DNA from 2 places in the Lentzea xerophila genome. Region 1 is predicted to be linked to the other one. Evidence: riboswitches for the same ligand, from Rfam matches in the RefSeq annotation. Region 1 holds a riboswitch; the other holds the start of a gene.
The links. A riboswitch is a leader RNA that binds a small molecule or an ion and turns the genes downstream of it on or off. The one in region 1 is predicted to bind cobalamin.
Positions count from the first base shown of each region.

Region 2: linked by a shared signal. The riboswitch ahead of ACRSBM_RS04975 (putative cobaltochelatase) and the one ahead of ACRSBM_RS23755 (ribonucleoside-diphosphate reductase subunit alpha) in region 1 are both predicted to bind cobalamin.

Region 1 covers NZ_CP194934.1:4,965,058-4,970,962, forward strand. The annotation lists gene ACRSBM_RS23725 (TIGR03086 family metal-binding protein) at 1-537, opposite strand, end outside; gene ACRSBM_RS23730 (hypothetical protein) at 537-947, opposite strand; gene ACRSBM_RS23735 (DUF998 domain-containing protein) at 872-1,579, opposite strand; gene ACRSBM_RS23740 (SDR family NAD(P)-dependent oxidoreductase) at 1,660-2,400, opposite strand; gene ACRSBM_RS23745 (LysR family transcriptional regulator ArgP) at 2,429-3,286, opposite strand; gene ACRSBM_RS23750 (LysE/ArgO family amino acid transporter) at 3,386-3,934, shown strand; cobalamin riboswitch at 4,132-4,356, shown strand; gene ACRSBM_RS23755 (ribonucleoside-diphosphate reductase subunit alpha) at 4,485-5,905, shown strand, end outside.
Region 2 covers NZ_CP194934.1:998,074-1,003,978, reverse strand. The annotation lists gene cobO (cob(I)yrinic acid a,c-diamide adenosyltransferase) at 1-545, opposite strand, end outside; gene ACRSBM_RS04975 (putative cobaltochelatase) at 623-2,530, opposite strand; cobalamin riboswitch at 2,570-2,721, opposite strand; gene ACRSBM_RS04970 (threonine aldolase family protein) at 2,824-3,783, opposite strand; gene ACRSBM_RS04965 (hypothetical protein) at 3,806-4,867, opposite strand; gene ACRSBM_RS04960 (8-amino-7-oxononanoate synthase) at 4,905-5,905, shown strand, end outside.

The sequences.
Region 1 (5,905 bases):
ACTGAGTCCCAGGACACGGTCGAGCAGAGGTGCGTTCGAGCCGACCTCCACCTCGGCTCCGAAGAGCGAGCCGTCGCGGTCGTCCGGGCCGATCGACGACACGAAGCTGTGGACGACCTGCAGCAGGTCCTCGTCGACCTCGAACAGCTGCCCGGTCGCACGGGCGAGGTCCCAGCCGTGCAGCACGATCTCGTCCAGCGCCACGGCGGCCGCCACCTCACCGGGCAGGTCGACACCGCCCGCCGCGGTCATGCCCTCCCAGGCCTCGGGAGCACGCCAGGCCGTCGCGAGCTCGTTCAGCCGCGCCGGGATCGACTCGCGGAAGTCGAGCGGCAGCCTGGTGGCGTCACCGGTGCCCGCGCCCTCCAGCGGGGTCTTCCTGGCCGCCATCGTGAACGCGACCGACAGGCCGTTGACGTGGTCGAGCAGGTCGCCGACCGTGTACTCCGGGCACGGGGTCGGCGCCTTCAGGTCGCCGTCCGTCACATTGCGCACCAAGCCTGCCAGCTGCTCGGCCGCGGGGGTCAAGTCGAACATCAGTAGCCGTCGCCTCCCCAGAACCGTTCCTCGAGCGTGTCCGCGGTACCGGCGAGCAACTGCAGCGGGTCCGTGAACTCGTGGATGTCGAGGTCCTTCAACGGCAGCGAGTGCCGCACCACGACATGCTCGCCCATGATCGCGAGGCCGCACGCCACCGTGGAGTTGCCGACCTCCTCCAGCACGTCATGGAGGTTCACCTGCGCGGCCAGCCCGCACGGGGAGGCGATCTGCACCCATTCGTGCAACTTGTCGAGCACTTCCCGGACGATGATCACGACCTGCGTGCGGTCGTCCTCGTCCTCCTCCACGTCCCCGAAGGTGAAGAGGATCCTCAGCTCCTCACCCTCGTCGTGGATGACGTCGTACTCGGCGCGGACGTAATCCGCGAGGTCTCCCCAACTCGCCATGGCGCAACCCTACTGGCCGCGATCGCCCACAGCCCGACGACGAGCACGGCGCCGACCTCGGCGATGAGCAAGATCCTCTCGATGTAGCCCAACGGGAACACGCGCCACCACCGAACGTCGGAGACCACGCCCATCGCAATGGCGTACAAGATCGGCATGAATGCGACAACGCTCACCACACCGGACAGCATGGTCCACCTGGCGTGTCGCCCCCACACGCTGTCCTTCAGCCACGGCCGCGCGAGCGCGATGATGGCGATCGGCAGGCTGACGAACGCGAGCATGCTGCCGAACCGGTGAATGCTGCCGCTGATCTCGTTGGTGCCCATCGCCCAGTTCGTCTTCGGGAACACCACCACCAGGAACAGGCCGGCCGACCACAGGACCAACGCGAGCGAACCGGCCGACCGCCACTTCGTCAGCCCCTTGTGGACGAGTGCGGTGAGGATCGCGAGCGAGCCGACGGCGAGCAGCACCACCGCGATGTCGAAGACGGGACGGTAGTCGCCCAGCGCGTACTCGCTGATCGTGCGGCGCAACGAGCCGACGGTCAGGTCGAGCATCCCGACCATGGCCACCGTCGCGGCGACGGCGAGTGAACCGCCGGTGGCGGCTAGACGAGGTATCAGCACACAACGGACAACGCCGGGGTGAAGGTTCCGGGTTCCTGGGTTCAGCAACCCGACAGGTTTCTCCCAGCTTGCCGACAGCTTCAGCTCACGACGCTGCCGCAGGTGATGTTGACCTGCGCTCCCGTGATCGTGCGACCCCAGTCCGAGGCCGCGAACACCGCCGCCCGCCCGACGTCCTGCAACGTCGCCGCCCGTCCGAGCAGCGTGTCACCGACGATGCCGGGTTCGACCTGGTCGCGGAACTCCTCCGGGATGGACTCGGGAATGCCACCGGTCTGCAGTGTCACCGCCCTGACGCCGTGCGGTCCCAGCTCGGCCGCGAGCTGGCGGCGCATCGCCTCGACCGCGTCGAACGCCGTGACCAGGCCGCCGAGGTGCCAGCGGCGGTGCACCGAGCCGTCGCCCGTGCCGCCGAAGAAGAGGATGACCCCGCTCTTCTGCCTGATCATGTGCCGGGCGGCGGCGCGGGCGGTGAGGAACTTCGAGCGGACGTTCGTGACGACCGGGCTGAGGTAGTCGTCGACGCTCATCTCGTGCAGCGGCGTGCCCTGGACGTCGTTGTCGGAGATGACGTTGACCGAGATGTCGATGCGGTCGAGCGTGGCCGCGTGCCGTTCGACGCTCTGCTCGTCGAGCGCGTCGACCACCGCGTACCGGGCTCCCAGCGCTTCGGCCTTCACCTTCAGCGCGGCCTCGGAGCGGGCGGCGAGGTGCACTTCGGCACCCGCCGCGACGAACGCCTCCGCGATGGCGCCGCCGATCGTGCCCGCGCCGTAGATGACCGCGGTCTTCTCGTTGAGGTTCATCGGTTCGCCGGTCATGGCCCCGAGGCTACTGTCGGGGAGGCGCTCAGCGCAGCGCGACGACAGCCTCGGCGGCCACCGCGTCCGCCACCGCGTTCAGCGCCGGTGAGTCGAGTTTCCACTGCTGCCAGTACAGCGGCACGGAGATGGTGCGGCCGGGCGCGAGGTCCACGAGGCCTTCCTGCACCTGCTGCGGCGGCACCATTCCCCAGCCGAGGCCCGCGACGATCGCCCGCACGTACACCTCCGACGACGGGACGTAGTGGCGGTGTTCCGCGGCACCGCGACCGCGGGTCAGGGTGCGGACGAACCGGTCCTGCAGGTCGTCGTTGCGGTCGAACACCACGACCGGCGCGTCCGGCAGCCACGACTTCAGCGGGCCGTCCACGAATCGGTCCATGAAGGACTGTGAAGCCATTGCGGCGTAACGGATATCGCCGAGCCGCCGCACCGAGCAGCCCGCCACGGGTTCGCGCGAGGACGTCACCGCCGCCATCACGAGACCCTGCCGCAGCAACGCCGTCGTGTGGTCCTGGTCCTCGCGGTGCAGGTCGAACGAGATCTTGAGCTCCAGCGAGACCCGTTGCAGGGCGGGCAGGAACCAGGTGGCGAGCGAGTCGGCGTTGACGGCGATCGGCACCCGCACCACCGCGTCCTCCCCGAGCGCCGCGTCCAGGTCCTGGTCGAGGGCCAGCAGTTGCCGACCGTAGCGGACGAGCACCTCTCCCGACGGCGTCAGCCGCACCGGACGCGCCCGGACCAGCAGCACGCGGCCCGTCCGTTGCTCCAAGGCCTTGATGCGTTGCGAGACAGCGGAAGGCGTGACGTGCAGCACTGTCGCCGCGGCATCGAACGTGCCCGCGTCGACGACCGCGAGCAACGTCCGCACCAGATCCAGATCCATCACGAGTGCTAATGGTACGTAAGAATCTGTAGCTGGTCTCATCAAAAGGGGGTCAATACCGTTGACGACGTGACTGACCTGCTGCTCGGCTTCGGCACCATGTTGACTTTGATCGTCGCGATCGGCGCGCAGAACGCTTTCGTGCTGCGCCAGGGACTTCGGCGACACGCGGTGGCGAAGGTCGTCGCCGTGTGCGCCATCTCGGACGCGATCCTCGTCGCGGTGGGCGTCGCCGGGTTCGGGGCGATCGTGCGGGCCTTCCCGCAGGCGATCACCGTCGCCGCCGTCGTGGGCGGGCTTTTCCTGCTGGGCTACGGGTTCCTGGCGGCGCGCCGGGCGTTCACCTCTTCGACACTGCAGGCGGGCTCGGAGATCACCAGCCGGCCCGTGCTGACCGCGCTCGCGCTCACGTGGCTCAACCCGCACGTCTACCTCGACACGCTGCTGCTGCTCGGCTCGATCGCGGCCGGCCGGTGGCTGTTCGGCGTCGGCGCGGTGACGGCGAGCGTGCTGTGGTTCGTCGCGCTCGGGTTCGGTGCCCGGCTGCTCAGCCCGCTGTTCGCGAAGCCCCGCGCGTGGCGGGTGCTCGACGGCCTGATCGCCGCCGTGATGATCACCCTCGGGGCGACCCTGATCGCCGGATGGTGATCATCACCAGCACCGCCGCGACGGCCAGGACACCGCTCGTCACGGGCGCCGCCGTCCCGGTGAAAAGGGACGCCGCAGCGAGGCCCGCGCTGACCAGAGCACCGATGACGACCCGAGGCCGAAGATCATCCACGTTCTCGACCCTAACCCACGACACGCGCATGTTGGGTGGTGATCCAGACCCCACCACCACATGTAGTATCTGCCGCGCCAGTGGTTCACCGACCCGACTCAACCGGGCCGGTGAGGCAAGAGGGAACCCGGTGGGAATCCGGGACTGCCCCGCAGCGGTGAGTGGGAACGAAAGCCGTCAACGAAGCACTGGGTCGCGAGACCTGGGAAGCGACGGCCGGTAGGCGCGAACCAGGAGGTTCGGCACGGCGCCCACGAGTCCGAAGACCTGCCATTGGTGTGCGCGCAAGCCTGCGCGCACGACACGGTGCCCCGAGGGAGGGCGGCTGTGTGCACCAGTGGTGTCGACCGCTGGCGCGCGCACGCGTTTCCTCGGGCAGATCTCGGAGGAGAGAGCGTGCCCGACCGCCCAACGTCCATGGATCGCCTGTCCGGGGTCGTCAACGAAGCTTGCGCCGACCTGCCCAACGCGTCGGCCGAGGCGGTTCTGGCCGAGACCAAGCGCAACCTCTACGACGGCATCACCGGCGCCGAGCTCGCGCTCGCGCCGATCATGGCCGCGCGCACGATGGTCGAGCAGGACCCGGACTACTCCTACGTCAGCGCCCGGTTGCTGCTGGACAAGCTGCGCACCGAGGCATGCGGAGTCCCGCTGTCGCACGCCGAGATGACCGAGCGCTACCCGTCGTACTTCGCCTCGTTCGTCCGCCACGGCATCGAGGCAGGCCAGCTCGACCCGCGCCTCGCGGACTTCGACCTGGTCCGGCTCGGTGCGGCGCTGGACGCCTCACGTGACCTGGACTTCCAGTTCCTGGGCATGCAGATCCTGTACGACCGCTACTTCCTGCACCTCGACGGCCGTCGCTACGAGCTGCCGCAGGCGTTCTTCATGCGTGTCGCCATGGGTCTCGCCCTGGAGGAGGACGACCGCGACGCCCGCGCGATCGAGTTCTACGAGCTGCTCTCGTCGTTCGACTTCATGTGCTCGACACCGACGCTGTTCAACTCGGGCACCACTCGCCCGCAGCTGTCGTCCTGCTTCCTCACCACCGTGGACGACGACCTCGCCGGCATCTTCCACGGCATCAGCAACAACGCGCTGCTCAGCAAGTTCGCGGGCGGTCTCGGCAACGACTGGACGCCGGTGCGCGGGATCGGCGCGCACATCAAGGGCACCAACGGCAAGTCGCAGGGCGTGGTGCCGTTCCTGAAGGTCGCCAACGATACCGCGGTCGCGGTCAACCAGGGCGGACGCCGCAAGGGCGCTGTCTGCGCCTACCTGGAGACCTGGCACATCGACGTCGAGGAGTTCCTCGACCTGCGCAAGAACACCGGCGACGAACGCCGCCGCACCCACGACATGAACACCGCGAACTGGGTGCCCGACGAGTTCCTGCGCCGGGTCCGCGCGAACGGCCAGTGGACGCTGTTCTCGCCCGACGAGGTGCCGGACCTGCACGACGCGTTCGGCAGCCGGTTCGCCGAGAAGTACCGCGCCTACGAGGAGATGGCCGACAACGGCGAGATCAAGGTCTTCCGCCGGCTGCGGGCCGTCGACCTGTGGCGGCGCATGCTGACCATGCTGTTCGAGACCGGCCACCCGTGGATCACGTTCAAGGACCCGTGCAACCTGCGTTCGCCGCAACAGCACAGCGGTGTCGTGCACTCGTCGAACCTGTGCACCGAGATCACGCTGAACACCACAGTGGACGAAGTCGCGGTCTGCAACCTGGGCAGCGTCAACCTAGCGCGGCACGTCAGCGAGAACGGCATCGACCACGCGCGGCTGGAGAAGACCGTGCGCACGGCGGTGCGCATGCTCGACAACGTGATCGACGT
Region 2 (5,905 bases), 4.0 Mb from region 1:
ACGAGGTCGGCGGCGTCGACCAGCTGCTGCGGCGCGTACCGGCCGGTGATCACGACGTGCTGGTGGCCGGGCCGGTTCGCCAGGGTCTCGACGACCTCGTCCACGTCGATCCAGCCCCAGTGCAGCGGGTACGTGAACTCGTCGAGCACGTAGAAGCCGTGGCGTTCGGCGGTGATCCGGCGGGCGATCTCGGCCCAGCCCTCCCGCGCGGCCGCGGCGTGGTCGTCCTCGGTGCCCTGCTTGCGGGTCCAGGACCAGCCCTCGCCCATCTTGTGCCACTCGACCGCGCCGCCCTCGCCGGTCTCGTCGTGCAGCCGGCCGAGCGCCTTGAACGCGGACTCCTCGCCCACCTTCCACTTGGCGGACTTCACGAACTGGAACACGCCGATGTCCCAGCCCTGGTTCCAGCCGCGCAGCGCCATGCCGAACGCCGCCGTCGACTTCCCCTTCATCTCACCGGTGTGCAGCATCAGCAACGGCCGGTTGCGGCGCTGACGGGTGGTCAGGCCGTCCTTCGGCACCTCGGTGGGTTGTCCTTGAGGCACTGGATTCTCCTTGCTCGTTGGTCGCTGCTCCGCAGACTCCGGTGAGTTCGCCGGGAAGCTGGTCGTCCGGCGCGAACTCACGCGGCCCGGACGACGCCGGCGAGGTGGTCGGCGCTGAGCTGGTCGAGCCGGACGCAGGCGCCCTGCAGCGCGTCGGCGATCTTCTGTGCGAGACCGAGCCGGACGTGGCCCTGCTCGCAGTCCACGACCACGACGGCGATCTGCTCGAGCAGGCCCGCGGCCTTGATCGCGTCCTTCGTCGGATCGCCACCGAGCCCGGACGACGTCGCCCTGCCGTCGGTCAGCAGGACGACGAGCGGGCGCTTGCGCGGATCGCGCAGCCGTTCGATCTCCAGGACGCGATGGGCCTTCAGCAGGCCGTCCGCGAGCGGGGTCCGGCCTCCGGTCCTCATCTTCTTGAGCCGGGTCGCGGCCGCGTCGACAGAAGTGGTTGGAGGCAAAGCGACTTCGGCCTGGTTGCCGCGGAACGTCACCACGCCGACCTTGTCCCGGCGCTGGTAGGCGTCGCGCAGCAACGAGATCACCGCGCCGCTGACCGCGGACATCCGCTTCTGCGCCGCCATCGAACCCGAGGCGTCGACGACGAAGAGGACGAGGTTCGACTCCTTGCCCTCCCTGACCGCCTTGCGCAGGTCACCGCCGGTCAGGAGGAGGCCAGGACCGGTCCGGCCGCGCGCTGCCTGGTGCGGCGCCGCGTTCGTGAGCGTGTCGACCAGGTGCAGGCCGCTTCCGTCCACTTTGGACGAGCGGACGATCCGGCCGGTGCGGGCGCGTGCCCTGGAACGCTTGCCCGGTGCGCCTTCGCCGACTCCGGGGACCTCCAGCAGCCGTGCCTTGAACGCGGGAGAGGGTTCCGGTGCCGGACGGTCGTTCGGCGCGTTCCCGTTGCCCTTCGGGCCTTCCTGCGGTTCGGGCAGCTCGCCGCCACCGGGCCCGTCGTCGTCAGGGCCCTCGGGAGGAGGCTCCTCCGCGTGCTCGGCCGCCTGGCGCATGGCGTCCTCGAGCTGCTGCTCCTCGATGCCGGGCTCGTCGAACGGGTCGCGGCGGCGCCGGTGCGGCAGGGCGAGCCGGACCGCGGTCTCGACGTCGGCCTCCGCGACGCTGTCCGCTCCCCGCCACGCCGCATGGGCGGTGGCGGCACGGGCGACGACGAGGTCCGCGCGCATGCCGTCGACCTCGAAAGCCGCGCAGACGGCGGCGATCCGGCGCAGCTCACCGTCCGGAAGGGACACTCCGGGCAGCCTCCGCTTCGCCTCGGCGATCCGCTGCCGGAGCTTGACGTCCTCTTCCTCCCACTTCGCCGCGAACGTCACGGGGTCGGCCTCGTACGCGAGCCGGCGCCTGATCACCTCGGTGCGGATGCCCACGTCCCGCGCCGCCTTCACCGCCACGGTCAGCCCGAACCGGTCGAGCAGCTGCGGCCGGAGCTCGCCCTCCTCGGGGTTCATGGTGCCGACCAGCAGGAACTGCGATGGGTGCGAGACCGACACGCCCTCGCGTTCGACGTGCGCCCGTCCCATCGCGGCGGCGTCGAGCAGCAGGTCGACCAGGTGGTCGTGCAGCAGGTTGACCTCGTCGACGTAGAGCACGCCGCGGTGCGCCGCGGCGAGCAACCCCGGCTGGAACGCCCGGACGCCCTCGGTCAGCGCCTTCTCGAGGTCGAGCGACCCGACCAGCCGGTCCTCGGTGGCACCGACGGGCAGCTCGACGAGCTTCGCCGGCCTCCGTTCACCACCTTCGTGCGGCGCGTCGGGGCAGTCCGTGCTGCCGGGCACGCAGCCGAAGCGGCACCCCGCGGAGACGTCCAGTTCAGGCAGGAGCGCGGCCAGGGCACGCACGATGGTCGACTTCGCGGTCCCCTTCTCGCCTCGGACGAGTACGCCGCCGATGCCGGGATGAACGGCGTTCAGCAGCAGGGCGAGCCGGAGGTCGTCATGTCCGACGACAGCCGAAAAGGGGAACATGCTCGGCGAAGTCCTTCCTCGGGTGTCCACGCCCGTGGCCGGTGGGTGAAGAGGGGGACGAGTTCCTGACTCCCGGTTCTTTCCGGACCGGTCACAGTCGCGGGACGGCGCCGGATTCGCACCGGCTTCCTCGCGCTCCCCTCACAGCTCCGCGCATCGTCGCATTTCGCACCCGCCCGTCCAACAGCCAGGTGAGCGACGTCGCGTCAGGAATGCGGTCTGCGCAGTCGCACTAGCGCTGTGAAGTGGACCCGGCAGCCTTCCGGACGGTGGGTGGGCCGGGTTTCGCGCGTTCAGAGCAGGCCGAGAAAATGGGCCCAGGCCTCCCGCACCTCGTCCGCCGTCCACTCCAGCGCGGGCTCGGCGACCGTGATCTCGGTCTTGGCGAGCATCCCGTCCCGCCAGAAGGTGCCGAGGAACTCGCCGCTGGCCGCGGTGAGCTTCGCCGGGTCGCCGGGCAGGTGCAGCGCGAACTGGTGGGTGTGCGGCTCGGGCAGGCCCATCGCGTCGGCCACCACCTTGGCGTGCTCGACGTACGCGCCCAACCGGGGCAGCACGGTGTCCAGGCCGTGCACCGCGGAGAGCGCCGCCGGCCACTGCTGGAACAGCATGCCGCCGTACCGGTGCCGCCACACGCGTGCCTGGTCGACGAAGTCCTGGGTGCCGGCGAGCGCCGCACCGGAGATGCCCTCCAGCGACTTGTAGAACGACACGTAGACGGAGTCGAACAGGCCGGCGATCTCTTCGAGCGGCTTGCCCAGGCCGTAGGTGCTCTCCCACAGCCGCGCGCCGTCGAGGTGCACCACCGCGTCCCGCTCACGGGCCAGGTCGACGGTGGCGACCAGCTCGTCCCAGGCCGGCAGGACGAAGCCGGCCTCGCGGTCCGGCACCTCCAGCAGCAGCGTCCCGAACGGCTCGGGGCAGGTGGCGACCTCGGAGTCACGCACCCTGATCGGGCGGAGGCCGGACAGCACGGTCAGCGCGTCGTCCTCGTGGTTGAGCGGGTGCGCCTGCGGGTGCATCGCGACGATCGGGTTGTGGGTGCGGTCGGCCCAGCAGCGCAAAGCGATCTGCTGCGCCATGGTTCCCGTCGGCACGAACAGCGCTGCCTCGGTGCCGAGCAGCTGGGCCACGCGGGTCTCCAGCGCACCCACCGGGCCGCCGTCGCCGTAGCGGTCGGGGTCGACGTCCGGCACGGGGCCGAGCGACTCCAGCAGCGTCTTCTTGCGGACTCCGGACAGCCGGCGGTTCATCACCCCGGCATCAAACCTCAGGTCAGCGGCTCACTGCCACCGACTTCGGCGCGCGGAACGACAGGAGCTGAAGCCACGAAGGCTCGTCACCGACCAGGTGCAGCGACGGCTCGTGCTCGGCGACGGTTCGCAAGGTCACCGCGGCTTCCAGGCGCGCCAGTCCCGCGCCCAGGCAGAAGTGCCGGCCGTAGCCGAACGCCAGGTGCCGCGGGTCGGTTTCCTTGCCGCTCAACAACAACACGAGCTCCGCACCGGCGGGCACGCGCACACCGGACAGCACGACCTCACGCGCGGTCAGCCGCCGCCAGGTCACCACCGGTGTCTCGGTCCGCAGCACGTCCTCGACGAACGACTCGGCGACTCCGGGCAACGGCAGCCGCGCCCACAACTCGCGATTCTGCAACGCGCGGCGCAACGCCGTGGACAACAACTGAGTCGTCGTCTCCTGGCCCGCGATCAGCAGGAAGTAGCAGAGTCCGGCGGAGTCCTCAGCGGACACACCGGCGTCGGCCAAGGCGCAGAACAGCTCGCCGTCCCGCGCGTGGTAGCGCTTGACCAGCCACTGGTGGAAGTCGCCGACGTCGTCGACCAGCTCCATCTGGCGCTCGCGGGAGATGTCGCCCCAGAAGAACTCCAGCGAACCCGAGCTCCAGCGCTTCAGCGTCGGGATGTCGACGTTCTCCAGCCCGAGGAGCTCCATCAGCACGATGGCGGGCAGGTCCCACGCGAGCGAGCGCACGAGATCTGAGCCACCCAGCCGTTCCAAAACGAGGGACCGGATGCGAGGCTCCGCAGCGGCGACGCGGACCGGCGTGAAGAACGACGCGACCAGGCGGCGCAGGTGGGCGTGCGACGAGGAGCCGTTGTTCGCGAGCGTCGGCGGCAACGAGAAGCGGGCCCTCACCAGGGAGCGCAACGCGGCGGGCGCGACCGGGGTGACGGCGGTCAGTGCGTTGTCGGGCAGGAACGTCACGGGATCGGCAAGGATCGCGCGCACGTCGTCGTAGGCGGACACCACCCAGCGGCCGTCGGCGAACTGCACCGGCGAGGTGAGTTCGGCGCGCGTGAAGGTGAACAGGTCCACGAGCGGCACGCTAGCGGGCGGATGGGAGACTCAGGCGGTGACCGTGAGCACAACCGAGGTGATTTCCACTGGTGGTGAGTCGACGTTCGACTGGATCGACGTCCGCTCCCAAGCGCGGGCCAAGGCCGGTCTGACCCGGCGCGTGAGGCCGCGCACGGCGGACTCGACGGACCTCGACCTCGCGAGCAACGACTACCTCGGGCTCGCCAGGGACAAGCGCGTCGCGGGTGCCGCGGCCGCCGCCACGCTCAAGTGGGGTGCGGGCTCGACGGGATCGCGCCTGGTCACCGGTTCGACGGAGCTGCACAACGAGCTGGAGTACGAGCTCGCGAACTTCTGCGGCGCGCAGTCGGCGCTGGTGTTCAGCAGCGGGTACATGGCGAACCTCGGCGCGGTCACGGCGCTGACCGGTCCCGGCACGGCGATCGTGGCGGACCAGCACATCCACGCCTCGCTGATCGACGGCACGCGCCTGTCGAAGGCCGACGTGGTCGTCGCGGACCACTGTGACGTGCGCAAGGTCCGGCACGCGCTGGAGACCCGCGGCAAGCGGCGCGCGATCGTCGTCACGGACTCGGTGTTCAGCGTCGACGGCGACATCGCACCGCTCGCCGAACTGCACGAGGCCTGCCGTGCGACCGGCGCCGCACTGGTCGTCGACGACGCGCACGGTCTCGGCGTCGTCGGGCCGGGTGGCCGGGGCGCGGTCGCCGAGGCGGGCATCATCAGGGCGCCGGACGTGATCACCACGCTCACACTGAGCAAGTCGCTCGGCGCTCAGGGCGGCGCCGTGCTCGGCCCGAGCCGGGTGATCAGGCACCTGATCGACACCGCGCGCCCGTTCATCTTCGACACCGGCCTCGCGCCGAGCAGCGCGGCGGCGGCCCTCGCGGCCATCAGGATCCTGCGCGAGGAGCCGGACCGTCCCGAACGCGCGCTGACCGTCGCGCACGACCTGAGCAACCGCCTGAAGGAAGCCGGGTTCCAGGCCAGCACGCCCACCGCCGCCGTCGTCAGCGTGCGGGCACCGGGCCCGGA